2 regions of the Bacillus sp. OTU530 genome follow, and region 2 is predicted to be linked to the other one. Evidence: riboswitches for the same ligand, from Rfam matches in the RefSeq annotation. Region 2 holds a riboswitch; the other holds the start of a gene.
The links. Region 2 has a riboswitch for cyclic di-GMP ahead of AAHB12_RS07725 (hypothetical protein). Riboswitches for the same ligand answer to the same signal wherever they lie in the genome.
Positions count from the first base shown of each region.

Region 1: another riboswitch for cyclic di-GMP. It lies ahead of AAHB12_RS17645 (DUF1450 domain-containing protein); the one in region 2 lies ahead of AAHB12_RS07725 (hypothetical protein).

Region 1 covers NZ_JASATP010000023.1:75,430-90,485, reverse strand. Annotated here, with positions in the region: gene speE (polyamine aminopropyltransferase) at 1-827, opposite strand, end outside; gene AAHB12_RS17680 (glycerophosphodiester phosphodiesterase) at 1,278-2,018, shown strand; gene AAHB12_RS17675 (transglycosylase domain-containing protein) at 2,239-4,299, shown strand; gene AAHB12_RS17670 (pentapeptide repeat-containing protein) at 4,375-5,223, opposite strand; gene AAHB12_RS17665 (YwhD family protein) at 5,378-5,893, opposite strand; gene AAHB12_RS17660 (site-2 protease family protein) at 5,933-6,613, opposite strand; gene AAHB12_RS17655 (2-hydroxymuconate tautomerase) at 6,743-6,928, shown strand; gene AAHB12_RS17650 (HD domain-containing protein) at 7,117-8,424, opposite strand; gene AAHB12_RS17645 (DUF1450 domain-containing protein) at 8,693-8,917, opposite strand; cyclic di-GMP riboswitch class I at 9,162-9,250, opposite strand; gene AAHB12_RS17640 (RsfA family transcriptional regulator) at 9,550-10,260, shown strand; gene AAHB12_RS17635 (lipoate--protein ligase family protein) at 10,418-11,254, shown strand; gene pta (phosphate acetyltransferase) at 11,378-12,349, opposite strand; gene hemQ (hydrogen peroxide-dependent heme synthase) at 12,562-13,305, shown strand; gene AAHB12_RS17620 (cell wall hydrolase) at 13,500-13,928, shown strand; gene gerQ (spore coat protein GerQ) at 13,951-14,412, shown strand; gene AAHB12_RS17610 (DUF423 domain-containing protein) at 14,549-14,920, opposite strand.
Region 2 covers NZ_JASATP010000007.1:182,592-197,647, reverse strand. Annotated here, with positions in the region: gene AAHB12_RS07770 (SH3 domain-containing protein) at 1-1,276, opposite strand, end outside; gene AAHB12_RS07765 (DUF4359 domain-containing protein) at 2,180-2,578, opposite strand; gene AAHB12_RS07760 (hypothetical protein) at 2,755-2,919, opposite strand; gene AAHB12_RS07755 (hypothetical protein) at 3,206-3,424, opposite strand; gene AAHB12_RS31685 (hypothetical protein) at 3,576-3,731, opposite strand; gene AAHB12_RS07745 (hypothetical protein) at 3,845-4,441, opposite strand; gene AAHB12_RS07740 (hypothetical protein) at 4,690-4,956, shown strand; gene AAHB12_RS07735 (hypothetical protein) at 5,008-5,226, shown strand; gene AAHB12_RS07730 (hypothetical protein) at 5,808-5,981, opposite strand; gene AAHB12_RS07725 (hypothetical protein) at 5,978-6,241, opposite strand; cyclic di-GMP riboswitch class I at 6,216-6,301, opposite strand; gene AAHB12_RS07720 (DoxX family protein) at 6,417-6,929, opposite strand; gene AAHB12_RS07715 (SGNH/GDSL hydrolase family protein) at 7,017-7,796, opposite strand; gene tagU (polyisoprenyl-teichoic acid--peptidoglycan teichoic acid transferase TagU) at 7,870-8,790, opposite strand; gene AAHB12_RS07705 (competence protein ComK) at 8,963-9,418, shown strand; gene AAHB12_RS07700 (sigma-70 family RNA polymerase sigma factor) at 9,451-9,945, opposite strand; gene AAHB12_RS07695 (S8 family serine peptidase) at 10,204-12,378, opposite strand; gene AAHB12_RS07690 (Yip1 family protein) at 12,944-13,639, opposite strand; gene AAHB12_RS07685 (ABC transporter permease) at 13,793-14,992, opposite strand; gene AAHB12_RS07680 (ABC transporter ATP-binding protein) at 14,976-15,056, opposite strand, start outside.

The DNA.
Region 1 (15,056 bases), on a different contig from region 2:
TATTTAATTAAATCACCAACGAACTTCGGCAAAGCAAATGCTGCTTTATGAAGCTCCTTTGTATAATATTTTGTTTCAATATCGTGAAAGCGCGCTTCACTTACCTCTAGTGGATCATGCTGCTTAGATCCAATTGTGAATGTCCAAAGGCCGCTTGGGTACGTTGGAATGTTTGCGGTGTATAAACGTGTGATTGGGAAAATCTCACTTACGTCCTTAAACACATTTGTAATCAATTCCGGTGTAAACCAAGGGTTGTCCGTTTGCGCAACGAAAATCCCATCTTCCTTCAAGGCCTTAGAAATTCCCGCATAAAAGCCCTTTGTAAATAAATTTACCGCCGGTCCTACCGGTTCTGTAGAGTCAACCATAATGACGTCATATTCATTTTCGCTTTGCGCAATATGAAGGAAACCGTCGTCCACCTTTACTTCTACACGTGGATTATCCAACTCGCCTGCGATCTCTGGCAAATACTTCTTAGAATACTCAATTACTTTGCCATCAATTTCAACAAGTGTCGCTTGTTTCACGCTTGGGTGCTTTAAAACTTCACGAATCACACCGCCATCTCCGCCACCTACCACAAGCACGTTTTCAGGGCTTGGATGCGTAAACAAAGGAACATGAGCCACCATTTCGTGGTATACAAACTCATCCTTTTGTGTTGTCATGACCATCCCGTCAAGAATTAGCATGTTTCCAAACTCTTCTGTTTCTACCATGTCAAGCTTTTGAAATTCTGTTTGCTCTGTATGTAAAGTGCGCTTCATTTTCGCTGTAATTCCAAAATTCTCTGTTTGCTTCTCCGTAAACCATAATTCCATCTCAGTATCACGCCCTTCTTCTTTATTTGATTTACAGTTGCAGCCACCCTAAATATCACTTAACAAAAATAAAACAAAAACTCTAAAATGTATAGATGAAAATACAAAAAACACATGGGCTTCTACAACATCTTCACATTATATTTTTCACAGCAGCTATGTATCATTTCTATTACCTTTTCCGACTTTTAAAATAAATATGAAGAAAACCCCTATTACTATGAAGGAGCACAATTGTCTCTTCATCTCTCTAATCTGTCCTGGCATCATTTGCAAATGCCTTCGCTAATAAGCTTGCTTTTCTTCCACACTCCTATACCTAAGCAAACTTCTCTTAACATTCAGTTGAAGGGAAATAATATTTTTGTTAATTTTTTCAAAATTTATTGTTCTTTTATTTATTCAACCTCATAATGAATATGTTACAAATAAATGGAAGGAGATTTTCCTATGAAGCATCCTCTCATTTTTGCTCACCGCGGCGTAAAAGGAACACATCCAGAAAATACAATGGCTGCTTTTTTAGAAGCAGAGCGCGTAGGTGCCCACGGGATTGAGCTGGATATTCATCTTTCTAATGATGGCGAAATCATTGTCATTCATGATGAAACACTCAATCGCACAACAAATGGAACAGGTCTGGCATTCAACTATACACTACAGCAGCTGAAGGCGCTTGATGCGGGCAGTTTTTTTGATCATCGCTTCGCTGGGGAGCGAATCCCTTCTCTTCGTGAAGTACTGGCTTGGGCTGCGGGAACTGCACTATTACTGAATATTGAACTAAAAAATGATATTATCCGCTATCCTGAGCTTGAGCAAAAGACAGTGCAGCTCGTTCGTGAGTATGGCCTAGAAGATCGGGTTATATTCTCCTCCTTTAATCATGAATCTATTGAGCTGCTCTCTTCCCTTGCGCCGGAAATTCATAGAGCACTTCTCTATCATGAGCCATTACCTGATGCGCTAATAGAGGCAAGAAGGCGGCAGGCAAGCGGGCTTCATCCAAATTTTATGCTGCTGACAAAAGAATTTGTTCAGTGCGCACAGCAGGCAGGCTTTACACTGCGCCCATATACCATTAATGAATATAAAGATTTAGAAAATATGATTGCCTTAGGTGTAGATGTCATTATCACCGATTGGCCATCACGTGCCTTTGAACTGATAAAAGAAAGAGAACTTCTGTAGAAGGCAGCTGAAAAAGTTCATTTGAAGTACAAAAAGAAGCTAATCATCCGCAATAGATGATTAGCTTCTTTTTGTACTTCACTGTAGGAAAGTATAAATTTCTAGCTGGAAGGCAACTCCTCGGCGGTCTCCTTTTCCCCTTCTTTCTCATTTCTTTTCGTTTAAAAATATGGAAATTTTTCAATACTAATAAGAGCATATGAGCCGGGGGGTAACAGAAATGGAATTAATTGCAAACAAGAAAACGGCAAAGTATATACGGGCAATTGCTTTTATAAGTTTGATTTTCTCTATAGGTCTTGCGACTCTCATTTCGCTGTGTGTTATTATCGCAAAGATTGCAGGTCCTCCTCCTGTATCTGTTCCGCAAACAACTGTTTTTTACGCAAATGATGATTCCGTCATTGGACAAAGCAAAACAGCAGAAAATAGACATTGGGTCGCACTTGACCAAATTTCCCCATTTGTAAGAGAGGCTACAATCGCAATTGAGGACCAACGTTTTTATGACCATTACGGCTTTGATGTTAGACGTATTGCTGGTGCAATCGTAGCTGACATTAAAGCGATGGCGAAGGTTCAGGGAGCAAGTACCATTACGCAGCAATACGCTCGTAACCTTTACTTGAGCCATGATAAAACGTGGAAGCGAAAAGCGATGGAGGCTCTTTATACCATTCGACTTGAGGCGAATTACAGCAAAAATACAATTTTGGAAGGATATCTAAATACGATCTATTACGGACACGGCGCATATGGCATTGAAGCGGCCTCTCGTCTATATTTTAATAAACATGCTGCTGATTTAACGCTTGCGGAAGCAAGTATGCTTGCAGGGATTCCAAAGGGGCCTAGCTATTATTCTCCTTATCTGAATGAACAGCGCGCGAAGCAGCGTCAAGCTCTCATTCTCGGACAAATGCGTGAGCAGGGCTATATTACAAAGGCGGAGGAAGCAGAAGCCAAACAATCAAAGCTTGCGCTTGTTCCGCTTAACCAAAACGAAGTTGCTGCGCAGGCTCCCTATTTCCAAGATGCTGTACAGGCTGCGCTCCTGAATGACCTAAAAATTGATGAACAAATCATCGAGCAGGGCGGGCTCCGTATTTACACGACCCTTGACCCGAAGCTGCAAGCAATTGCAGAGCAAACGGTGCAATCAGTCATTCCAGACAGCACCGACATCGAAACAGCACTAGTTGCGATGGACCCGAAAACAGGTGAGGTAAAGGCCTTAATTGGAGGCCGCGATTATAAAAAAAGCCAGTTTAATCGTGCAACGCAAGCCTATCGACAACCAGGCTCTACCTTTAAGCCATTCCTATATTACGCGGCACTAGAACAAGGCTTTACACCAGTCACCCGCCTTAAAAGTGAATATACGAAATTTAAGCTAGCAGATGGGGTATCTACCTACGCCCCAACAAACTACAATAACTATTACGCGGATGACTTTGTCACTATGATGCAGGCGCTGGCTGTTTCGGATAACATATATGCGGTAAAAACGCATCTATTTCTCGGAGAAAACACGCTTGTTAAAACAGCCAAAAAGTTCGGGATTACAAGCAAGCTGGACCCTGTCCCTGCCCTTGCTCTCGGATCCTCTCCTGTGAAGCCGATTGAAATGACGAATGCCTACAGCATGTTTGCCAACGGCGGCAAAAAGGTATCACCTCTTTTTGTAAGACGCATTATCGATCGTGATGGAGCGGTTTTATACGATGCACACTTAGAAAATGAACAAGTACTCGATAAAAATAACGCGTTCGTCACAGAAGAAATGATGACAGGCATGTTCAATAAAAAGCTAAGCGGCTATGCAACCGTAACTGGACAAACGATTATTCCAAAGCTTACAAGACCATACGCAGGAAAATCCGGCTCTACAAAAACAGACAGCTGGATGATCGGCTTTACACCGCAGCTTGTCACCGGTGTCTGGGTCGGCTACGACAAGGAACGTGACATTACAAGTGCAGCTGAGCAGCGCTACGCAAAGAATATTTGGGCAGATGTAATGGAGAAAGGGTTAGAAAAGGAGAAAAAGGAGAAATTTAAACAGCCCGCTGGTGTTGTTGCCCTTGACATTAACCCGAAAAATGGAAAAATCGCTACAAAGGGCTGCCCGCTTAAGGTAAAAATGTATTTCACAAAGGGAACAGAGCCAACAGAATACTGCATGGATCATTTGGACGGAGAGGATGAATTTAATAAAATTCAGCTAAAGGCAAAGGATGAACAAAAGAACGGTTGGTGGAAGAAATATTTCCCTTGGTAAACCCAAAGAAAACGATTTTGTCAATTGGCAAAATCGTTTTTCTCTTAGAAAGAAAAAAGAAAACCTAAGATGAACTTAAGCTTTCTGTTTCCAATGCTCCGGCATTCTTAGAGAAGCTGGCAGCTTTGTCTGCATATTGCCCTTCGCAGCATTCACCTGCGCCTGCGTAAGAAAAATACTCCCCGTAAGATCCGCACCGCTTACATTAGCATCTCTAAAATCCGCACCAATCAAATCAGTTAATCTGAGGTCAGCATCTCTCAGATCAGCAGCTATCAGTAAGGCTCCTCTTAAATTAGCTCCTTTAAGGTCAGCGTCTCTAAGATTAGCACCAATCAAATCACTGCCGCGCTTAAATTTTTTTCCAAGCTTTTTATTAGAAATTTTAGAGCGTACTAGTTCACTTGTATGTAAAAGTAAATCGTTTATCTTCATCCTATGCTCCGGTACATTAATGTTTAGAATAGCTTCCGTGCCTTGTTTTGTAAGGCTTTCTGTTTCTTCAAAAGCAGCTAGCAGCTCATTGTAAATCGGTCTAGCAGCCTGATTTACAAGCGCTTCCTGCAAATACCAAAGCATTTCCTGAAGCTGTTGCATAATCGGAAATACAGCAAACATTTCCTTAGCTAAATCTTTATTATTCTTCCAATCGTTCCCCTCATAAATGATTTGAGAAACCTTTTGTCCGGCTCCAAAACACTCATATGCAACACAGCCCCGGAAGCCTTTTGTTATAAGGTCTTGATGAATGCTGCATAAGTAATTTGATTGCAGGTTCGAACAAGGCGTTCCTCCATCCTTATCAATCGCGAAATCAGCAGATTTTGCATAGGGTAAAGCTACACAACACAACCCAAAACAATTTGAGCAATCTGAACGTAAACTATTTTGGATGTTGTTATCTATTTCTAACTTATTAGACAAAATAATCCCCCCTCTTTTAATATATCTTCTTACAGTGGAACACAAAAGGTCCCTGCCCAGTATGCAGAGACCTTTTTTTATTCTAGTTTTCCTCTAAACAGGCTTTTTCACCTTAATAACACGGATTCGCATTTCCCCCAATAGCAAAACTTGCTTATTCGGTCAATAACTCCTGCTTGAGCTTCGCACTGGAGTTTTTCCAGATATCTTCATCATGTGACTTTAGGAAACTGCCAAGAATCTTTTTGGACGCCTCATCCATATGATCCACAATAATATGACGCTTCAAGGATTTATCCATTTTATTTACATGCTCTGGAAGCAGCTTATAGCCGCGGCGCGCCTCACGATCCACTGTCATTTCGCAAGCTGTCGCACCCGCATAATACGCTCCCTCTGCTGTTCTTTCAATAGTTACCCAAACGAGCCAATATGGCTTTCCATTTGGCACCTCTTCCTTGTTGGTTAAGAATTTAATGCCTTTTTCAACTGCGCTGCGGGCATGCATCGCCCCCACGTCTACATATGCAGTCCCTTCTGTTACATCCACAATAACAGGGGACATATTCTCCAAGCTTAATGCACCGACACCAAAGCCGCCGTGACCGCTTGTTGAATCATTTTTTACAATATTAAAGCCAATTGGCTTTTTCTTTTGTTGCTCTTCCATTCTGTTTCCTCCTGCTTCTCTTTTCCTTATATTGTATCATTATGAAACATACAAACCAAAGAGCGGCGCAATGATGCTCTCAATCGCTCCTGATACATACGGTATGACAACCGAAAAAATTGGTCCAATTGTATATTGATCAAGCGGTGTGATAACTAACACCAGAAAAATAATCGCTCCGTAATTTTCAAACTGTGTCATCTTTGCCCGCACATTCATCGGCATAAGATCCTCCAAGATGCGATAGCCGTCGAGCGGCGGCAATGGCAGTAAGTTAAAAACAAATAAAACAAGATTTAAGCCGATGAAAATTTGAAAGAATTCATACAGTGTTTTTCCGATTGCATCCGGCAGCATGTGCAGCGCACCCGTGCTGATAAGAGCATACCAGAGAATGTAACCAACAATTCCTAAAAACAAGTTGCTAAGCGGTCCAGCTACGGAAACTAGTATACCTGCCAGACGCGGTCGCTTAAAGAAATATGGATTTACAGGAACCGGTCGCGCCCAGCCAAAGCCAAGCAGGAAAATAGCAATCGTCCCGACTATATCAAGATGGGCTAGTGGTGATAACGTTAAACGTCCTTGTTGCTTTGCAGTGGGGTCTCCGAATTTATACGCAACATAAGCGTGAGCAAATTCATGAAGGGAAAGGGCTGCTGCTATTGCTAACACGACCAGCGGGATTTGCTGCAATGGGTAAACAAATAAATGGTCCATCATTCATCTCCTTTTTCAAGCTTTACCGTAAGCATACCAAAAATATAAAGAAAATGTTTGTTTTCTGATTTCTTCCTAACAAAATTCGCTATAATAGGAGTGTATTTTACATAAAAAGGAGTGAAAATCATGCCATATGTTACAATTAAAATGCTGGAAGGCCGTACAGAGGAACAAAAAAAAGCTCTTGCTGAAAAGGTAACAGCTGCAGTCGTTGAAACAACAGGCGCACCAGCTGAAAAGGTTGTTATATTCATTGACGAAATGACTAAAAATAACTATGCAATCGCTGGGAAGCGTTTAAGCGACGAATAGAAAACTCGCCGATTGGCGAGCCCTGCCCTTAGGCGAAGCCAGAGGCATAGTTGTACTTACGCTCCTAAAATTTCCGGCTATGTTGAATTCGTTTCTAGCTGGAAACTTATACAGCCTTAAATGTAAAAAGGAAAAGACCCTGCTTGGGTCTTTTCCCTTTTTGAAACAGACCTTGTCCGCTGTCTTTATTACCCTTTTCCTTCTAAAATACTAATGATTTTTTCCTTCACTTTTCCTTTCCGTCCATCCTCGTATAAGGTGTCATACGGATAAAAAAGCTTTTGATCCATGCGTTTTTTGCCTGTAATAGCTTCAACGATACTCGATTCACGTGATAATTCACGAAGCTCGCCATTTGGCATCAGCAGCATAATCGGCAAACGTTCCTCTTCTTCACCTGCCCGATAAAAGTCATACGGCAGGTCAGAGGTAGAATCTACAACGAGATAATAATCCGGGTCGATGCCAGCCTTCTTGCATAAGCTGCTTAGCTCCATCCAGTTATTTAATCCGTGATATTTTTCTGTGAAATCTACATATTTAAATAAGTTTCGGTTCACAAAGCGCCGGCAGAGATCACTTAAAATCGCATCTTCTTCCTCCTGCCATACTTGAAAATAATAGTACATAATATTTTCATCAAGCTTTAAGTAATCTTCAATCGTAACCTCATCCTCAAATAGCGAGTAGAAATGAACAGGCTGATGCCTGAATGAGTAATATTGCTTATGAAGTGCCTTCGCGCGATGCAAGATCTTTGTTAAAATAACCTCCGCACTGCGTGTGACCGGATGGAAATACACTTGCCAGTACATTTGATAACGGCTCATAATATAATGCTCCACCGCATGCATACCGCTATACTTAATTACAACCTGATCTCCGTGCGGGCGCATCACACGTAAAATACGCTCCATATCGAAGTTTCCGTAGGTGACCCCAGTAAAATAGGCATCTCGCAGTAAATAATCCATTCGGTCTGCATCAATTTGACTGGAAATCATACTAATTGCTAGCTTATTATCAGAGGTTTTCGCAATAACCTCGGCTACCTTTTTCGGGAATTCACGGTCAACCTCCCGCAGCACTTGATTAATTTCTGTATCACCAAGGATAATGCGCTGCGTGAAATGCTCATGGTCAAGATGAAATACCTTTTCAAAGGAATGTGAAAATGGCCCGTGCCCAACATCATGTAAAAGCGCGGCACATAAGCAAAGTAAGCGATCCTCAGTATTCCATGCGGGTCTGCCATCAAACACATTATCAATCATCCGACGAATGATTTCATATACGCCGAGCGAGTGATTAAATCGGCTATGCTCCGCTCCATGAAACGTAAAAAATGTTGTACCAAGCTGTTTGACGCGGCGTAATCTTTGGAACTCTGCTGTACCGATCAAATCCCAAATGACCTGATCATCCACATGAACATATTTATGTACAGGATCCTTAAACACCTTTTTTTCATTCATTTTGCCATTGGGATATACCATTTAAGATACCCCCTTTCTTTGCTACTATCATACCTGTATTATACCGAAAGGATAATGAGATGAGAAAGACCCGCCTATGCATTTATATTCAATTACATACAAATTCCAATTAAAGAAAACTCGCCGATTGGCGAGCCCTGCCCTTAGGCAAAGACAGAGGCGTAGCCCTACTTATACTGTATTCCTAAAAGTTAGCTTCCTGCTAGAACTTAACTTTACGCTCTCCTAATAGTGAAAAAAGCACTTCCTCTACCGAGAAGTGCTTTCCTTATTTTCCTAGTTTATCCTCAATTTTTTTAATTAATTCAGTTTCATTTGGTGCCGAAACAGGGCGGTTATTCACGAACGCAAATGACTTTTTGCGCCCTGGCCCACAGTATGACTGACAGCCAACCTGCACATCTGCATCCGGGTCTACTTTCTTTAAACGCGGAAGCAATGTTTTTAAATTTGTGGCCTGACAATCATCGCACACCCGAAATTCATTTGCCATCTTGCACAATCCTTTCTCGAGCTCAAACTTTTCGCATATATTAGTATGCACCGTTGCACGATTTGCTAAAAGATATTTTACCGTTCTTTTTGAAATGTTGCAAGCTATCCGTGCACGATCTTATAAGGCAAAGCTATCATTAATTGTTGTCCACATAGGAAAACAGGCAGAAATAATGCATCTGCCTGTTTTCCTATTCATATGTATTTTCAAAACGCTCTAAATGGCAGAACTATTAAAAAAGGATGGCAACCAGACGACCATAGAGGAATTTCCTCTTTAGGCTCTAAGCTTTGCGTCCCTGCTTTTCAGCCAGGTTTGCCTTTTACATATCATATAAAAATGTAGTGGGGTATTCTCTTATAGAGAATACTAAGTAAGTAAGTATGAACATATTATACATTTTTTTATAAGAAAAATACATACTCTTTTTATTTTCTCTCTATATTTTCCACTTCCAATCGACCTGAAAAGCTAATCTGAAAGAGAGATAGTATGTTTTACTAGGAACTTCAGAGCCTCTATCTCTGGAAATAATCTACCATTTTTTTAAAAGGTTTGTATAAGACGTATCATTTCCGTCCATCCTAAAGGTAGAAAACACTTTAGAAAGGGATTAAGGAGATGATTCTATGAAGATAAGACAAGATGCTTGGACAGAAGAAGATGATTTGCTTTTGGCAGAAACAGTACTGCGCCATGTCCGGGAAGGAAGCACGCAATTAAACGCCTTTGAAGAAGTAGGAGATAGACTTAATCGCACATCAGCGGCTTGTGGATTTCGTTGGAATGCCGTTGTACGCTATAACTATGAAAAAGATCTACAGGTAGCAAAAAGGCATCGCAAAGAGAAGATGCGTGCAATCGGCGGGGATCAGGCAAAGAAAAAGCTGCTGTATACACCACCAGCACCAGCTCCTGCCGTGCGTACTGTTGATATGGAAGCTGATGAAGTCATAGAAAATACAGTTCTACTAGAAGAACCTTCCTTCACCATGACGGATACTGCTGTTTTTAGTCCAAGGGAGACTTCTTCTCTTACAATGGCAGATGTAATTCATTTTCTGCAATCTTTAGGAAGCTCAGATGTAAAGGTCACTGCATTGGAGCGCGAAAATGAACGATTAAGAAAAGAAATTACTGAATACATGCATAAAAATGAAGAACTAGCAGGCAAAGTTGCCAAGCTAGAGCAAGAATCAACGACGATTCAAGAGGATTACGAAACAATGATGAAAATTATGAATCGCGCCCGTAAGCTCGCTCTTATGGATGAAGAGGAGCGACCAACAACAAGCTTCCGAATGGACCGAAACGGGAACCTTGAAAAAATTGCAGAATGATAGCCGCAGAGGAGATAGCTATATTGCTATCTTCTTTTTTGTTATAATGACTTAAGGAAAGCGGACATAGACCATTTTACCTGCGGGAGACCCCCGTTCAATAAAATCGGCAGCAGTCCATTAAGCTTTATAACCTCATCATAAAGGGGCTACAGACATGCGTGATTATCGTTCTATTTTATCTCAGCCCCAATGGCGCATCATTGACCAATCAAGTCTAGGACCGCAGTTTCAAGCACTGCAGTCTTTCGCGATGGATGATACATTATGTACAACAGTCGGCAGTGGGCTTTCCCCTGCAACGGTGCGCTCTTGGGTTCATCACAATACAATTGTACTTGGCATCCAAGATACAAGGCTCCCGTTTTTACAGGAGGGCATAAACTTTTTACAGGAGCAGGGCTGGAATGTAATTGTACGCAATTCAGGCGGTCTTGCGGTTGTGCTGGACGAAGGAGTGTTAAACATCTCCCTCATCCTGCGCGAAGCCGATAAGAGCATTGATATTAACCTTGGCTATGATGCAATGCTGGGGCTCATTCAAGAAATGCTTCATGATTATGGTGCTGTCATTGAAGCAAGAGAGATTGTTGGCTCCTATTGTCCAGGCAGCTATGATTTAAGCATTGACGGTAAAAAATTTGCCGGTATCTCACAGCGCCGGATTCGCGGCGGGATTGCTGTACAAATTTATCTGTGCGCCACGGGCAGTGGCTCAAATCGAGCTGCCCTCATTCGCGATTTTTATCAGCTTGCGCTAAAGGGAGAGCAGACAAAGTTTGTCTATCCTGTTATCGTGCCGGATGTAATGGCATCCTTATCGGAGCTGCTGAAGACAGACATCACCGTGTATCACTTAATGATGCGTCTGCTGCAAACACTTCAACACTTTACGCCGACGCTCTCACCATCACAGCTGCTTCCTGAAGAGGTCTCAATGTATGAACAAAACCTCCATCGGGTTTTAGAGAGAAACAACAAAGCTCTAGGATAAATACCCAGCGGAAGCGCAGCAGGATAGCGTATACAGAAAACTCGTCACCTGGCGGACAGAGACACGGTTGAACTTATACTTTGTTCCTAAAATGAAAAAAAGCCCAATATGGGCTTTTTTTATTTACAGTGCTTGACCTGCAGTGATTAAAGACAGCTTATATACATCCTCTTCATTACAGCCGCGGGATAAGTCATTTACAGGCATGTTCAATCCTTGTAAAACAGGTCCAATCGCCTCAAAGTTCCCTAAGCGCTGTGCAATTTTGTAGCCGATATTTCCTGCTTCAAGGCTTGGAAATACAAATACATTCGCATTCCCTTCAATAACAGAACCAGGCGCTTTTTGCTTCGCAACAGCTGGTACGAAAGCCGCATCGAATTGGAACTCACCATCCAATGTTAACTCCGGTGCCATTTGCTTCGCAAGCTGCGTCGCTTCTACTACCTTTTCTGTTTCCGGAGATTTTGCTGAACCCTTTGTTGAGAAGCTAAGCATTGCAACGCGCGGGTCAACACCAAACAAAGCTGCCGTTTTTGCGCTTTCTACTGCAATCTCCGCCAAATCCTGGCTGGATGGAGAAATATTAATTGCACAATCAGCAAATACATATTTTTCCTCTCCACGTACCATGATAAACACGCCGGAAGTTTTAGAAACGCCTGGCTTTGTTTTAATGATTTGCAGGGCAGGACGAACTGTATCTGCCGTAGAATGAACTGCTCCGCTTACAAGTCCCTGTGCTTTGCCCATATAAACAAGCATTGTACCAAAGTAATTTTCATCTTGTAATAATTTGCGTGCGTCTTCTTCAGATACCTTTCCTTTACGACGCTCCACAAAAGCTGCTACCATCTCTTCCATTTCATCATAAGATGCTGGGTCATAAATCGTAACACCAGATAGCGCTACATTCAAAGCATCTGCCTTTTGCTTAATCTCAGCTGTATTCCCCACTAAAATTGGGTTTACTAGCTCGTCCTTCGCTAAGCGTGCTGCTGCGCCAAGGATACGCTCATCTGTTCCTTCTGGAAGAACAATCGTCGTTCCCTTTCCGCGAAGCTTCTCTTTTAATGTTGCAAATAAATCACTCACTGTTGTTACCTCCTATGTACTTAACTGTATTTAAGGATACGCCTTTTTTCCTCTAATTTAAACTTTTTCAATTTAAAAAAACGCCCAAAAATAAATGATTATATATTTAGAATGTTCTGACCCCCATTCGCTAGCAGGAATTCCTATTTCTTGATGCTTTTATGGTATAGTAAATATTGTACGAGATGAATTTAAAAATTGAGGTGATTAAGATGAGTGAAGCAGCAAAAACATTAGACGGTTGGTATTGCCTGCACGATTTCCGTTCTGTGGACTGGACTGCATGGAAGCGGTTATCAAGCGATGAGCGTCAGAAAGCTATTTTTGAGTTTTTGGATCTAGTGGAAAAGTGGAGCAAAACAGAGGAAGCAAATGAAGGCAGCCAAGCTGTTTATACAATTGTTGGGCAAAAAGCAGATTTTATGCTCATGCTTTTACGTCCAACAATGGAAGAATTAAACGAAATTGAGACGGAATTTAACAAAACAATGCTTGCTGAATATTTAGTTCCTACATATTCCTATGTGTCTGTCGTGGAATTAAGCAATTACCTGCCTTCTGACGAGGATCCATATCAAAACCCACAGATTATAGCGCGTCTGAAGCCAATTTTACCAAAAGCGCAATACATATGCTTCTACCCAATGGATAAGCGCCGCCAAGGAGACGACAACTGGTACATGCTTCCGATGGAGGAGCGTAAAAAAATGATGTACAGCCACGGTAAAATTGGTCGACAATATGCGGGCAAGGTACGCCAAATTATTACAGGCTCCGTTGGCTTTGATGATTATGAATGGGGCGTAACATTATTCTCAGATGACGTACTTCAGTTCAAAAAGCTTATCTATGAGATGCGCTTTGATGAAGTGAGCGCACGCTATGGTGAGTTTGGCTCCTTCTTCGTCGGCAACATCCTCCCGAAGGAAAAGATTGCAGAATTTTTACACGTATAATGATGGATGCTTCCTGTTTTCGCAGGGAGCATTTTTTGTTGCCTAACTCCTATAAGCTTGATTTTCTTAGTTGTCATATCTCCTTTTCCCTCTCCATACATATGGAATAGCGGTTCTTTTTGATAGCAGCATTCCCTTAAAGCAACAAAGTATAGTTTACTGGCCCGAACTGCCTTTGAAGTGAGGTGAAAGGTATGGGAGTTATTCCATATACCGAAGAGCATGCAAAACTTCTCGCGCGATTGATGAGAGCAGAAGCTGAAAGCGAAGGAAAGCAGGGCATGTTGATGGTTGGAAATGTCGGCGTAAACCGGGTGCTCAGCGACTGCCTGGACTTTAAAAAAATTCGTGATCTCCAGCAAATGGTATTTCAAACTCCGGGCGGCTTTGAAGCAACTCAAAAAGGCTACTTTTATCAACGGGCAAGAGACAGTGATATTGCGTTGGCGCGCCGTGTGATTAACGCGGAACGCTTCTGGCCTGCCACCTATGGCTTATGGTTCTTTAGGCCAGAGGGGGATTGCCCCCCTACATGGTTTAATCAACAGAATTCCGGAAGATTCAAAAAGCATTGCTTCTACCAGCCATCCGGAAGTGATTGTCCGAAGGTTTACTCTATTTAGCTAATCATAGGGAGGGTTTAGGATGAATCAAAATCCATATTATGGATCAGGCTTTTATCAACCATCAGGAACACCAGTACCTGCTTCTGGGCAGAATGGTTATTATGCACAGCAGCCTGCTCAACAAAGTACACAGGCTGTACAGGGCGCGCAGGCTGCACAGGCTGCACAGGCCGCGCAGGCACAGTTCGCAATGGCTTCAGGACAGCTGCCTTTAGAGCAATCATATATTGAAAATATTCTTCGTTTGAACAAGGGTAAGCAAGCAACTGTATTTATGACGTATGAACGAAACAGCTCCCTCGGAACGCAGTCATATACAGGGATTATTGAAGCAGCTGGGCGCGATCATGTTATTATAAGTGATCCTGAATCGGGAAAACGTTATCTCCTGCTCATGATTTATTTAGACTATGTAGAATTCCCAGGGGAAATCAATTATCTTCCGCAAGGGCAAGCTGCAACGTATCCACCGCGGAGATAAAAAGCGCAGTTGGATACCTCCTACTACGCACAAAAGCTGGCAGCCCAAGGGCTGCCAGCTTCTTTTACATAAAACCCTAAGGGACGCTAAGCAGTGAATACCTCTTCGTAAGTAAATCAGGCTGCGCTGCTTTTCTCTATAATCCCTTTACTGCCGCGATCGCAAGCAGCACCCATGCCGTTAAGAAGGCTACGCCTCCAAGCGGTGTAATAGCCCCAAGCACCTTAATGCCAGATACGCTTAATACGTACAAGCTTCCTGAAAATAAAACCGTTCCTGCAACCATAATCCACCCTGCCGCCGTAGTAAGTGAACTACCTGGCAGCTTAGCTAAAAGAAATGCCACCACAAACAAACCAACTGCATGGAACATCTGATATGTAACACCTGTTTTCCATACCTCTAGCATTTTGGCGGAAACTCTACCTTCTAAGCCATGTGCGCCAAATGCGCCAAGTGCAACCGATAAAAACGCACTAATGCAGCCTAAAACAAAAAACACCTTCATATCCTTCACCGCCCTCTTACCTAATCTTAGAAGAATTCACACCGAAAGCCAACCGTTTTGTCTCCTAAAGAAAACTCGTCGATTGGCGAGCCCTGCCTTTGGGCGAAGACAGAGGCGTAGTTGCCCTTATACTGTA
Region 2 (15,056 bases):
GAGGGCTTGATTTATCTGTTGTTACATTTATCTGGGTTACCTTCCCATCCTGTACTTTGTACCAGAAAGAATAGTAAGTATCATAAGCCGCCTGGGAGTTAATATCCTTCACATGTACTGATAACCTATATGTTCCTGCTCGTTCTGGTTTCCATGTAAAGGTATTTTTTTCACTGTAGTTTTGTACTACTTTTCCCGTATCTCCCTCAAAGATGTAAAACTTATATATAGGGTTGCTGCTTCCCTCTGATGTAGCTGTCAACGTAATCGGTGTTGCCACAGCTTGGGGGCTTGGTTTATCTGTTGTTACATTTACTTTTGTTACTTTTCCTACTTCCATAATGTAGGCAGAGGAAATATAACCCACTACCCTTTGATCTGCAGTTTTCACTGGGTACCATACAAATTGGTTGCTACTGCTTAAAGATTGATCATATGAAAAATTCCCCTGGATAATCAGGCTAGTGTTTTTAGCTAACACACTTACAATTGAAGAGGAGCTACTAGGTTGTGATCTTAAATTTACACTATCCTTTGTTACAACTACCTGATCACCTGTTTGGAAAAGGTATGTAGAAGGATGCAGCGAATCTGTTAGTGTATATTCCATCTTTTCAAATTTAATGTTCGCATCACTATTGGAATCATATTCAAAATCAGTTGTCTTAAAAGGGTACTGGCCTAACTTTGTATCATTTAGGAAGCTGTCTCGTTCAATAAAGGAAAAGACTTCTTCTTGATAGGCGTTTATATTTCTTGTTCCATCGGACTGATAAAGAGGGCTATTTGCAGGCTTCGTACCGTTATAAGCCATGACAGGAAAGTACCAGTTCTCAATAACCTCTGATTTGGCATCTTTTATTTTTGGAAGATCTGTACGCTGATACATGTTACTAAGAATTTCAACACCAGCCTGGATATTGTAGTTGATGTCATACTTCAATTTCTGTTGATCATAGCCTGATTGATTTGTAATTTGCATGAGGCCAATTCCACCATCTTGTGAAATGATCGGTTGACCGTTTCCATCAAATTGCTTCCAACCGCTCTCCTTTGTAGCCACGGCCTTTACAACCTCGGGAGGGATGTTTGCTTCTAAAGCTGCATTTGTTAGTAAGCAGTTTAAATGCTGAAAAGAAGGATTTTGATTTGGCTTTATTTCACCATATGATACGCATTTAGATGGCCATGTCACCTCCGCGGAAGCTCCTTTATAAGAGTAACCTAAGAGTATCAAACAAGTTAATAATCCTGCTCTCAATAAGATTGATTTCATTCTTTCGTTCCCCAGTCTATTAATTTTCAATGTTTACATAATAGCATAATAGATTTTAGTGTTAAACAATCAATCTCGGAAAAGTATAAATTACCCATATGTTGTATTTCGTGTAATCATACAAATGAGTCATACTAGGTCTTCTCTAATTTCTCACTATCTTATTGGATGAAATACTTTAAACGTGATCCAACAAAAACGAGAACGATTAATTTTAAGGAAAGCATCTATAAATTAGATATAGCTTCTGTTCCCGCATACTATGCAAATATAAGAAATCACATTGTTCTCGTTTACTCATGACTGACAACGTAAAAAGAGGGAATCTTCTCAGGCCGCTTCTTTCAATTTCCTCCTAATAGGGTTGGTAGACGAAGACAGAAATGTAGTTGCACTTACACTCTACCCCTAAAATGCCCTACTATGTCGAATAATTTCTAGCCGAAAATTTATACTTTTCTACGGTATAAGAAAAATGTGATTCTTTCAGACTTAAACCTCCCTTTTTCGAAAGAGCCTACAAAAATAATGTGGAATATTATGTATAGTATAAGCATCTCAAACCAATAATGACTATTATTCATTCCAGAAAGGAAGGATAGTATGAACACACACACGGAAGGAAATTTTTTGAAAGGACTGTTTTTTGGAAGTGTCCTGTCGTTCATTTTATGGGTTTCGCTTATCGGTTGGCTTAAGCTTCTATATACAAATGTTTAACCCTATGTCTCTGTAATAATCAATCATTATCAATAAAGAAAACTCGTCGATTGGTGTGCCCTGCCCTTGGATGAAGACAGAGTTGTAATTGCCCTTATACTTTATTCTTAAAATTTCTCGCTACGTCGAATTATCTTTCAGCCAGAAATTTATACTTTCTTACAGTACGAAAAAGGAAGGAGCCTAGGCTCCTTCCTCCTTCGTTTGTTCTGGTACTTGAATCGGCACGAAACGATTCGCTGCACCAACTGTTACATACGTATAAGTTTTCCCTCCGATGGTGAATGAGGTTGTATATGTAGAAAAAAATATATAGTCCTTCTTTGTTGTATACTCTTCAATTAACAAACCAACCTGTGGCTGTACGTATTTCTCTGTTAGTCGCTTACCAAGGGACGCCAGCTCCCCAAAAAGACTGCCTGCATCCTCCTGTTCGGTTTTCGATAACGCCTTATGAAGATCACTCCCCTGAATAAGCTGCTCGGAAGCCCACTTTGTGTATTCTCCCTTTTCTGGATTCGTATTTGCTAAATAGAGGAGGCCACCCATTAATGCAAGCAGCAAAATATAACGCCATTTCATTTCTTTCACCTCCATTTCCTCAGATGTTATCTACTGAATACTTTTCTTTAATATAGATTATGAAACAAGTCCAAGAAATAAAACAAATAGCTTAGATAAACTACTTCTGACTGTTAAAAACATTATCTGCTGTCCAAAAATTCACCCCTGCCATATTTAGTTTCTTGTTCGCTTTCTCAAGCAACCAGTTTAATGTGAGTGTCATTATCCAGCATCTCCGTTCGTTTCATGGTTGGTCCAAATCCCAAAGGAACACCAATCGTAAATACAATTTCTTTCCAAAAGTCTAGCTCGATTTCCCAATGCAAAAGATTATAATGGGTTACAATTAAGCCGGCCAATAAAGAAAACTCGCTGATTAGCGAGCCCTACCCTTGGGCGAAGACAGGGGCGTAGCCCTACTTATACTGGGTTCCCAAAATTTCCGACTACGTTGAATTCGTTTCTCGTTGGAAATCTATACTTTCCTACAGTGTGAAAAAAGGGCAACCATAGTTTTCCAGTTACGCCACCCCTTAAAAATGCCCCCTTTTGTGAGCTTCATAGTAAATCCCTTTATTTATCTCACTATCTCCTATTACAAACATGAATCAATAGACCGTATAGTCCCACCTATCTAGAGTAATCTTACAGCCCACCCCGAAATAAAACTGATAAGATATACGTAATAACGGCACCTATGATAACACGTAGAATCCAGGTGGTATTACTTTTGATTCCTTGAAGCTCTCCTTTGATTTCATTCAGAAGTACCTTTGTTTCTAAGGAACGGACATCTCGGTATAGGTTCTTTTGTTCTTCATTATATTGTTTCATCTCTTCTTTTGGACATTCGTTTCCTTCCATATATCACTCTCCTCCCAATATTATCAACTTGTCCTATTATTATATGTTAGGAAAGCCCTACTGGTGCTGAGAGGATTTCATAAGATTTTTAATACTCTCATACGCCCCTTCATAAGTAGACCAATTAATCTAACCACGATAGCATCAATGATCATGCGCAAAATCCACGCTGTATTGCTATTGATTTTTCCAATTGTTTGTTAATGTCCGTAATCTCTCGCCCATTCACAGTAATCCGAGTTTTGAGATTACGCGTATCCCTTTGCATATCCTTCTGTTCCTGCTTGATTTCACGGATGTCTTCCACTTCCTTATCCTCTTTCTACAAAATAAAGAGAGCAGCTCTGGACTACCCTTGAAAAATATCTATCTAAAAGAGACAGCCGATAGCTGCCCCTGACCTACTACAAAATAGCGTTATCAGGATCGTCTATTTCTCTTCTCAATTTCCTTCTCTGCCCGTGCCAACATTGTTAACCGTCTTTCTTTTACTTCTTCCATCGGTTTCATTTCTTGTACTCTTTTTTGTTTTTTCTTTTCCCCTGAACCGTCTGACCAGGCTGCAAAAAAACTTAGCAGCCCCCTGGTAATTCCAACTACAAACAAAGGGGCCAGACCAAAGAACAAGTAACTAGGTAAAAGATGTGATTTGTTAGTTTCCCCAACAAGGTAATCACCCAGACTTGTTTGCTCCACAAGAAAACCGAATGGAGCAAGAAGAAATAATGGTGTAATGATCATATAAGGGAAAAGAAGAAACGAAACAAGTAAACTACTTCCATATCTCCCTTTGCTTCCACGCTTGGATAATACACAGAGAATTATTGTGAAAACAATAAATAATTTAGTTAAAAAGGACCAATGATAATATGTCGCATTCATGATTGCACCAGAAAAGAGTAAGAAAATGAAGGGTGCCAAAAGTATTGTCAAGATTAGTGCTATAGTAGTCCCACCATGCACCCTTTCAAGTCCAATGGCTTTTCCCGCTGCATCCCTAATAATTCTAAAATCCATATATTTACCTCCTTTTTCTAAACAATGAAAATTATACTACCTGAACATATTTCATAAAGGGATAATATGCAAATTTAGTGTAAAGCTGAACCGATATTTGTAACTTTCTTAAGTTATGACATCAAAAAGATAAAAAATAGCCCTCAAATTAACAGGAATCAATTACCATGGTAAGCCTACCAACATTTTCTTTATAATAGATTTGAATATGCTAGATTTGAAATTAGATGTTGTAGGGAGAAGAAGACATGAATAAGTTTTTATTGAGATTGTTAATGTGCGTCATCTTCTTTGTGGGGTACATGGCTTTTACAGGTAATTGGGGCATTTTAGACGATTTTAAGTGGATGGTTACCCACCCGGCTAAAACCTTGAGTAATGGATGGCAAATTATTAAGGTATTTATTATTATTTTTGTTATCTTTGTTATTATTCCAATTATAGGTAGGTTATTGGCCGGAGACACCATAGAGGACAAGCTGGATAGAATAGAAGACTTATTGAGAAGAAAGTAATCGATTTTACATTAAGCGGGAAGTTCAAATATTGATAGGAGAGACGTATTAATGGATGGCTGGTTGTGGCTATTAGTAATGATAGTAGGATGGGGTATAAATATTTTACTAATAAAAAAATTTGGATTTTGGCGAGTTTTCTTTAAGTGGCCTTTTAAAATGGTTATCACAGTATTAGGAATAGCCTTTTCAGCTTTGCTTAGTCATGACCGTGACGAAGCATTGAGAGAAGAAGGAAGAGAAGAAGAAAGAAGAAGAAGGGCGAGATAGTAAAATACATAGCTAAATATTTTTTCGTAGAGGGTTAATACCTTCTATTTTTTTTGTCCATTTCTTAAATTATGGCACTTTTTATTCTTTCACAGAAAGTGCATAACCTCCTTTCAACACAAAAAAAGAACTTGAAGTAAATTCAAGTTCTTAGAAAATTATTAGTTAGCATGCTACGAATTTAGGCTGTAGATGTACAACGTTTTGCTTGCTATCCTATTGTTTTGTTTCCGGTTCTTTTTGAGGACCGGGTGGATTTACTTTGCTAGAGCGGGCTGGTGACATATAATTTTGAAGAAATTACGTCAAATAATTAAGAAAGTTACACCAATATTAGAGCGTCAAAACGAAATTCTTACATTATATAAATTAACATCTTAAGAAGGGGAGCATAATACGGTTTTATTTAAAACAAAGCCATGCTATTCATGTTTCTTCCCTTTTCAAAACAAAAGAAAAAGAGCTGCCTAGGTCGCCCTCGATTTATTTCCAAAGCCGTATTCTGTTCAACTATCGAGCCCTATCCTCGTTACACATTCCCATGTTCACATCACATGCACCTTATTAAGACGATTTAGCCTTTACTTTTGACGCCATCTCCCTTTATTTTTCATATATTTTGGTTGATTCACGCCCATTAAATCAGATGTATTAGCACTGAATTTCTTACTTTTCTTATGTTTTTGTTTTTTCAACCTTTTTTCTTCTTGGATTTCCCGTAAATCTGCTTTCCATTGTTTGAGTTTATCTTTCATCTTTGCCCTTGCATTGCTGGTAATTTACGCATGGATAGGTAGTATCTTGCTTTTTGGATCACTAATTCATCATAATCGATAGGTTGATTAATTCTTTTAGTCCCCCTTAGCAAACTCATAATAAAAACAGTCACAATACTACAAGCAAAAAGAGCTGAAATAAAACCCCACATAAATAATCCCTCCATTAGTCCTTGTTCATAATCTTGCATAAATCGACCAAAGGAAATTGTATTCGGAAACTGGCTGGCATAGTTCAAAGAACCTTAGCCCCTATAGCTTTGCGTCGTCACCTTTCAGTAACTTTGCCCTTTCGTACGAATTATAGATTATAAGTACTATTATATATTTATCTTTCCATGAGTAAAATATTTATATTCTGTTCAACTATCGAACTCCGTGAGCAAAACAAAAAAAGCCTTCAACAGGCTTTTTTCATGCTGGCGGTTTAGCCGGCGGCTTGGCTGGCGGTGCAGCCATTTTCCTCTTAATAGAAGAAAAAATCCAACCATCCGCCCCAACTCGTCCAGCATTATCACGTGCCGATAGAAGCAGCCATGACCAAAGAATCATTTGTGGATTAATATTCATGGAGCCGCTTAGTAAATAGGAGAAATTCATAATAAGAGCAAAACAGAGAGCCGGTCTTGTAAATGCACCGGTCATGAGACCAAGACCGACGAAGAACTCCCCAATTGGCACAAGATAATTCAAAATATCAACATTCGGCAGGAAAAAGTACTTTGCGATAAATGCCCACCAATCCTGCACAACTGGATCAGTCCCTGATGTTTTAGCAATTGCATCTTTCAGAAAGACGGAAGCATCAAAGCTTTTGTTTGAAATTTTTTCAAACCCATGCCTAAACCATACAATTCCTAAGAAAAACCGCACAATCGCCAGAAACCATGCCATCTTCTTATTTTTCTTTAAAAAATCCGAAAACACTCCCGCTCCCCCTCACTGCTGTATGTACTCTCTTTAATCGTAGGAGTAAACAGAAATGAAGTCAACATATTCAGGTAGATTCCTATTCTATTCCTTTTGGTCCCCTGTAAAATAGTTTGTTAAATATTGTGCCCAAACCTGCTGTCCCTCTGAATTTGCCCAGCCATCCGATTTTTCAAGATAATTTACAATATCATCTCCATTTGGATCAGGCCAGCTTTGCCAATGATCTAGATATGTAATGCCCTTGCTTTCCATGCTGTCTTTTAATAATTTTATAGTAATCGGATAATTCTTTGCCTGGTGCAGCGGATTCGGCGGCTGTACGAATATAGCAACACCTGGGACGCTCTTTGTGATCTCATCCAAAATGACAGAAATATTACTCATCGACTTCTGCTTTCCAATTACACCGGCATCAACAAGCAAAGAAGGCTCGTACAATACAATATCAGGCTTCGAATGGGCTATATCCTCAAAAATCTGCTCATCTACCCATTGCTGCGTTGTTTTTTGTGGGTACGATTTCACAGTAACCTGAAAAACACCAGGCCCGTATGTATCCTGTAGATTTTTTGTTAGTATCTCAGGCCAGCCTGTTACAGCTTCATCCCCAGCAATCACAAGCTGAAGAGGCTTTTTCGTCTCTATCGCCTGTTTGATTTTCGTTTGTACTGCCTCTGGCAGATTCTTCATGTACTCGGTATAAGAAGAGTCCTGCGATTGTCCTCCAGGTACAGCATCCTGAAGCACCGTTTTCATGTTATTTGTTGCGGCTTTAATTTTGTCCTTAAAATGCAGATTGCCGGCTACTGTTATCCCCAACGTCAAAGCTATAATACCAGCAGCTCCAACTTTTTTCCACATCGTACCAACTCCCTTCGTTTCTATGTTACCAAATTAGAGCAAACAAAAACAGACTGGAATTCTCCAATCTGCATTAAGATTCTGTAGCTAGTCCTAAATGCTTGCGCAGTTGATTTGATAACTGCTGCCGCACTGCCTCTGGTACAACGTAATACCAAATACCCCCAATTCGTTTTCCTTCCCCAATAATTTCAATTTGTTCTACGCTCTGCGCAGCTTGCTGATAATCCTTCTGCATCTCATAGATTTCTGCAGCTGTTAGATTCGTCCTTACATGCTGCCGAATAACTTGGAGGATCTCCTCGTAACGCGTAAGGGAAGAAAAAGAAGCGCCCTTTTTCATCACTGCCTCAATGACCTGCCGCTGCCGCTCCTGCCTGCCAAAATCACCCTTTGGATCCTCCTTACGCATGCGCGCGTACGCAAGTGCCTGCGCTCCATTGAGCGGAATGCTTCCCGCTGCAAATGAATGGCCCTCATAGCTAAAAGGAAATGTATTATGAACGGTTACACCGCCGACCGCATCAACAATCTCCTGAAAACCCTGCATATTCACCTCAATATAATAGTCAATTGGAATACTAAGAAATCGCTCCAGCGTATTCAGCGTCATTGGAACGCCGCCAAAGGCATATGCATGATTAACCTTATCCTGCCTGCCTTTTCCTTCTATTGTGACATATGTATCGCGCGGAATGCTAACAAGCTTTGTTGTGTTCTCATTCGGATTAACAGTAACAAGCATAAGAGAATCGGAACGTCCCCTGTCTCCCTGCCGTTCATCCACACCAAGCAGCACTATCGAAACGGGGTCAAGCTGCTTTAACTCAAGAGGCTCTGGTCTTACTTCAATCGCCTCTCTACGCACAGGCTGATGCACCGATTCAAGTGTTTGATTCACATTGGAGTAGACCTGATAAGCATAAACACCAGCTCCCCCTACAAGCACCGCAAGACAAACGACCAGCCAAATAAAAATTCGTTTTCGTTTCATGCTCGTTCTCTCTTTCCCGTAAAGATACGGTTATCGTACCCGAAAACGCTACATTCAAACATCTTTTTACAAGTTTTGTCCTAAAATTTTAAATTTCGTACCTCAAAGGAACTAATTTCCAGTTATAATATAAAAGTGAAATAAAACTCCAAAAATAAAAGGAGGATATCCAATGAAATCAACAGATTATCAGATTTGTGAATACACCATTGCGTTTCTTCCCTATGCCCATCCGCTATATCAAACGAAAATTCTTGATACAAGAGGTGTCTTTTATTCCGAAAAAACATGTAAGCAGCTGCTCGACGACGCTTGTATACGTACTGGCGCAAGCTACCAAGGCAAACGAGAGGCCATTAAGCGTCTTCTCCATATCCAGAGAAACCTGCCGATTCCGCTGTGCTGGAAACGAAACATTTGCCCTATTCCCTCTACATCACCAAACAAATGGGATTGCATTTGGTACTGCTATGCCCATGTACGTGAGGTCCAGGCGCAAGGAAAGAAAACCTTGCTGTTATTTACAAATGGCGAGGAGCTTCTGCTTGACTGCAGTACATACTATACCAAGCAACAGCTGCAAAGAGCCGCCCGCATTCTTACGCACTTCCAGCTTTGCTCTACGTAATGAAGGCTGCCAAACGGCAGCCTTTCCCTCTCTCACATCAGTTTTTGCTCATCGATATACTCTTTTATTTTCTGAATAGCCCTCCGGTAAAATGAACGTACTTGATCGTATGTCATCCCATGCTCCTGCGCAATCACAGTCAGCTTCTTACCATGATAAAACCGCTCCTCAATAACTAAGCGCTGCCTCCCATTTAACGGTGCCAAATACTGAAAAAAATCAGCATCACTCGCCGCTTCATCAGCTGAAATGGTTTCTGCAAGCTCCGGACCCAGCATAACCTGCCTTTCTTCTATCCTTCGCTCCCCATTCAGCTTCCCAAGCAAATAACCTCGCACTGTATAGAACGCATACGTCGAAAAGGCCCCTTTTCGCTCATCAAACTGTTCATATGCCTTCCAAAGTGCAATTAAACCACACTGATAAAATTCATCATGATTCCGATAAATACATAGCCTCTTTAATTGTTTGCGAATCATTCGTTCATATAACTGGGCAGCTTCCTCAAATGTAGACGGCTTCATCATAACATCCTTCTAAAAGACGCGTCCTTCTTGTTATTCCGCGGTACCTTTACGATAAAAGAAATGCTAAGAATGCTCATCTGCCCAAACATGACTCTGTGTGTTCTTAACTTGAAGTTCGGCTAGGCGTAACTTAAAGTTGCTAATTAGAAAACAGCTACCATGTATAAAATTAGGAATGTTTCAAAAGGGGTTGGGAGATTTTTTTACAGCAAAAGGGACGAGCATTTTGCCCGTCCCTCATGTAATCATTCGAAATGATTAATATACAACTATCGTATCCAAATTAATATTAGTAGATGTCTTACGAGCACCTGCTGCAGCTTTTCCAGTCCACTCAATTATTACTACATGTCTTCCTGCTGTCAATCCCGTCTTTTTAAAGTATTCAGTCTTATACACAGCAGATGCAGAATATAAGCTTACTTCCGAACTAACACCGTCTATCGTGATTTTTGCGATTCCCTGGCTATTAGCCTTAACCCCTTTTAATGAGATCCCTGTTCCATTAAAGACGAACTGCGCTTGAGCTCCACCTGCATTTGTTCTTGCATCGGATCCGCCTGATGCATTTGTAGTGGAGTAAGTGCTCCATGTTCCTATATATCCGATTTCCTTAGCAGTGTTCTCGTATGTTCCTGCTGTTGCTCCTTGCTTCACTGTTGCTGTATAACTTCCAGATCCTTTGTAAGCATATACGTCAACATAATACGTTCCTGCCTCAGGTGCAATATACGTGAAGGTTTCACTGGAAGTCCCAGCCTTTTCAGAGTAAATTGCAATTCCATCACTGCTTTTTACCGTTGTCGCGCTAGGCTTATAAAGATAGAGATCAAAATCTGTTCCAGTAGCACCTGTTAATGTTACTGTTACCTTTTCACCCTTTTTCAGATCCAAGGAATAGACATCATCCAAATCCGTTGTAGCACTTACAGTACCGCTTACAGTTGTACCAGGGAATGGTTTACCTGGAATATCATTATCAGCCTGCGTATTAACAGCCGCCTGCGCATTTAATAGACCACCTGTCCCAACTATTCCCGTTAAGGAGGAAAGTTTTGTAACCGTATTCATGATGGAACTTTTCATCTCCGCTGGGCTAACAGCGCTATTTGCGCTCTGCAGCAATGCCGCAACCCCCGTCGCATGAGGAGTGGCCATTGATGTTCCATTCAGGTACTCATAAGCATAAGAATAATCCGAGGACCATCCTTTCGGAACAGAGCTCTTTATGCTTACTCCAGGAGCTGCAATATCTACGTTTTTCGTACCATAGTTAGAGAAATCAGCCACATTTCCCGTATTATCAATCGCAGCTACTGACAGAATATTAGATAGGTCATAACCAGCAGGATAGCTTACCTGAGTATCTATATTTACCCCGTCATTTCCAGCTGCCGCTACAAATAGAGAGTTTGAGCCCTTAATCGCATCATATAAGGCTTGGCTAAAGTCTCCGCCTCCCCATGAGTTGTTAGTAATCTTTACACCTTTAGCCTTGGCGTAATTAATTGCTTGAATAGCGTCGGCACTGTCCCCGCCATCTGGTCCAAGGAACTTAAGCGGCATAATCTTTACGTTTGGAGCAACACCAATTACCCCTATGCTATTAGCAGAGCCTGCAATTGTGCCTGATACGTGCGTCCCATGCTCATCCCCATCATCGGCATCAAAAACTGTATTATCGCCATGGAAGAAATCCCAACCATTCACGTCATCGATATAACCATTTTGATCATTATCAATGCCGTCACCTGCAATCTCTCCCGGGTTTTTCCAGATTTGATTCTTTATATCTGGGTGGTTAATATCCGTACCTGTATCAATAACGGCTACTACAACATTTGGGTTTCCTTGTGTTCTTAGCCATGCTCCCTCTGCTTTAATATCAATTCCTGGTGTTCCTGTAACCCATTCAATATCTTGTCCGGTATTTCTCAATCCCCACAGTTCTCCGTATAAAGGATCTGTGACATCCTTTGGTGTTGCTTCCGCTTCTACATCTGAAGGATATAGAATATAATTGGGTTCTGCATATTCTACTAGAGGTGAAGCCTTTAAGGCATTAATTGCATCCTCTATTTTAACCCCGGATTTAAACTCCACAAGCTTAGTTCCCTTATCTCCCAAATCCTTCTTCGTCTTTAAACCTAATGCACCCTGAACTGCCCCTAAGCTTTGCACATCATAGGTATTCTTGAATTTCACGATAAGCTCATTTTCTTTAAACTTTTTACCTTTTTTGACTGCAAAACTTTGTACATCCCTGGCCTTTTTGGCGCTTTTAGCCGGAACCTGAACAATTGGAGTTACCTTTTGAGATCCCTTTTTCAGATTTCCAGTTGGCTGATCTGCGGATTGAGAAGCTTCTGCAAGAGCAGGAATAGCCCCAAATACCAAACTCGCACTTAAAACAAAACTAGTAATCTTTTTCATAGTGCCCCCCTGAATTCCTTATTAAGAACGATACTAATATTAGAAGTAAACCACATGAAGGATATAAATTAATCATATGGACTTCGTTATGTAGCTGCCCTCCTTCCTTGATAAGGGTAAACCATATTAATTAAGATAGTTTTCTATTATCCCAAAATTTAGAAAATAAAAAACTATAAATCTATATATTTGCTATAGAAACAGGAACACCTTCCTTATATTTGAATATTTAATACATTATTTCTTATCCAAATCTGAAGGAAGCTGTTGACGCTAAAATTCATCATCCCCAACCAATATGACTCTAATCATGTATCCCATTTGCTATCCCCTGTTAGAATCAACTGAAATCAGTGTACATCAATAGTTCAAGCTACGGGAGGATGAAATTCCGTCACCCCCCTAGTAGAGATGTTCAAGGAATCCGTCCCCAGTATAGAACATGCTAGTTGCTTTTTAATCTATACCCATATCCAGAGGCAGCTTTCAAGATATGTATCTTCAATAAAAAACGTCACCATTGATTGTAGAATTACAACATCAATGGTGACGTTTCTCTTACGTATTAAGGTGCAACGCTGGCATTGCCAAACATGCCGCCAAGCATACTGAGACCAAGACTAATCGCAAAGAATATCACAACAAGTGTAATTGCCTGACCTTTGCGAAGACCTGCCGTCTTTTGCAATGCAATGGCTGTTACAACAAGACTCCAAATACTAAATACCTCAAATGCCGCCCCAATTCTATGCAGCATCGTGCCTGTCTCAAACAGTGGAGCAAGACTTGTATACTGTACATCTAAGCCGCCAAATATGGCCATCAACAGCACATTCAAGACTCCACCAAGCACACCGATTACACTCGTATAAATCGAAATCGATAACAGCTTCTTGTAGGATGTATCATTCCCCATGATCATCATACAAATCTTGTAAAACAGTGCTGTAATTAAAAATAATAACGGAATACCAATTAGGGCACCAGCGCCGCCTATAATCGCAACGAATGTCGCAGAGGCAAAAAATTGCGCCTCCTCTGGAATATCTGCCGGCATCTGTCCTGCAACCTCTGGACTTGATGCAACAAAATAACCGCTCAGTGCACCAATGACCGCATATAAAACTGCCATCAGCAGCATAGGCAGACCTATTGGCGCTTTTTGCTTCATCCTTTCAAATTGAAGAGATGGGGATGTAATAACGGCCCATAATGACGGTTTTTCCAACTCTACATTTGTTGCTGTTACATTTGGTTCCAATAGAAATCTCCTCCTTTTTCATTAAAAATTCTATGATACAACCTGTAGGTCTTATGACCACAGGTTGTAAAACAGACCGCATCCGCTGAATATCCCCTGCCATAGAAGGCAAGGAGCGCCTTCCGCGGGAACAAATCGGGTCGATTGCACTTTTTATTCATACCGAAGCGCATCGATCGGATCGAGCTTCGCCGCCTTGTTGGCCGGGATAAGCCCAAAGATGATGCCAAGTATCATTGAGAATAGAACACCGCCGACAACGACCTGCCATGAGACAAGAGGCGGCCATTTTGCAAAGATGGAAACAATATACGCTCCACCAACACCAAGCCCAATCCCAATAATGCCGCCAAGTGCAGTAAGCATCATTGCCTCAATAAGAAATTGCAGCAAAATCTTTCCACGTGTTGCACCAAGTGCCTTACGAATACCAATTTCTCTTGTCCGTTCTGTCACAGATACAAGCATAATATTCATAACACCAATCCCTCCGACAAGAAGAGAAATGCCGGCAATCCCGCCGATAATGCTTGTCATAATGCCAGTAAGTTGCGAAATTTGCTTCTGCAGCTCCTCCAAATTAAATACCTCATATTTCCCTTTTAAATCATCAGGCTTACTTGCATTCAGCATATCAGCTGCCTTCTGGCCGGCGATTTGCATGCTATCCGCATCCACTGCCTGAATCGTAACAGATTGAATATCATCTGTTCCAAATAAAACTGGCCAAAGGGATAATGGCATCAGCATTTCCGGAAGTCCAAAACCTAAAAACTCATCACCTGACTTAAATACACCGATAACCCGAAATGGCTGCCCCATGACCTCAATAATTTGTCCAACCGGATTTTCCCCTTGAAATACTTCCTTCACTGTTCGTTCATTCACCATAACAACATTATCTGACTGTGAGAAATCCCCTTCATCGAGCTTTCGCCCTTTCGTCACTTCCACTTTGTTCACCGCGAAATAATCCTCTGTAATACCGTTGATGTTTACGTTGCTCGTTTCTTCCCCCACTGTGATGTCATTCATGGAGCTATTCATTGTAATCACATGTGAGATCTCTGGAATCTTCCGAAGCTGGAACAAGTTATCCTGCGTAAATGTCGGCGTCTGCTCAAAAGGATTGGCAAACAAATCCTCTTCATCCGGTGTAAAGGTAAGCTGAATGGTGTTATTTCCATCGCCGGCAATTTGCGACTTGAGCGCCGCTTCGCCGCCTTGCCCAATTGCTACAATCGTAATAATGGAACCGACACCAATAATAATGCCAAGCATTGTCAAAACAGAACGCAGCTTATGCGCCATAATGGAGGAAAGCGCAATTTTAATGCTATCCATGAAGCTCATGTACTTCCCTCCGATCCTCCGTAATACGGCCGTCACGCAAAATAATGCGGCGCTTCGTATAAGC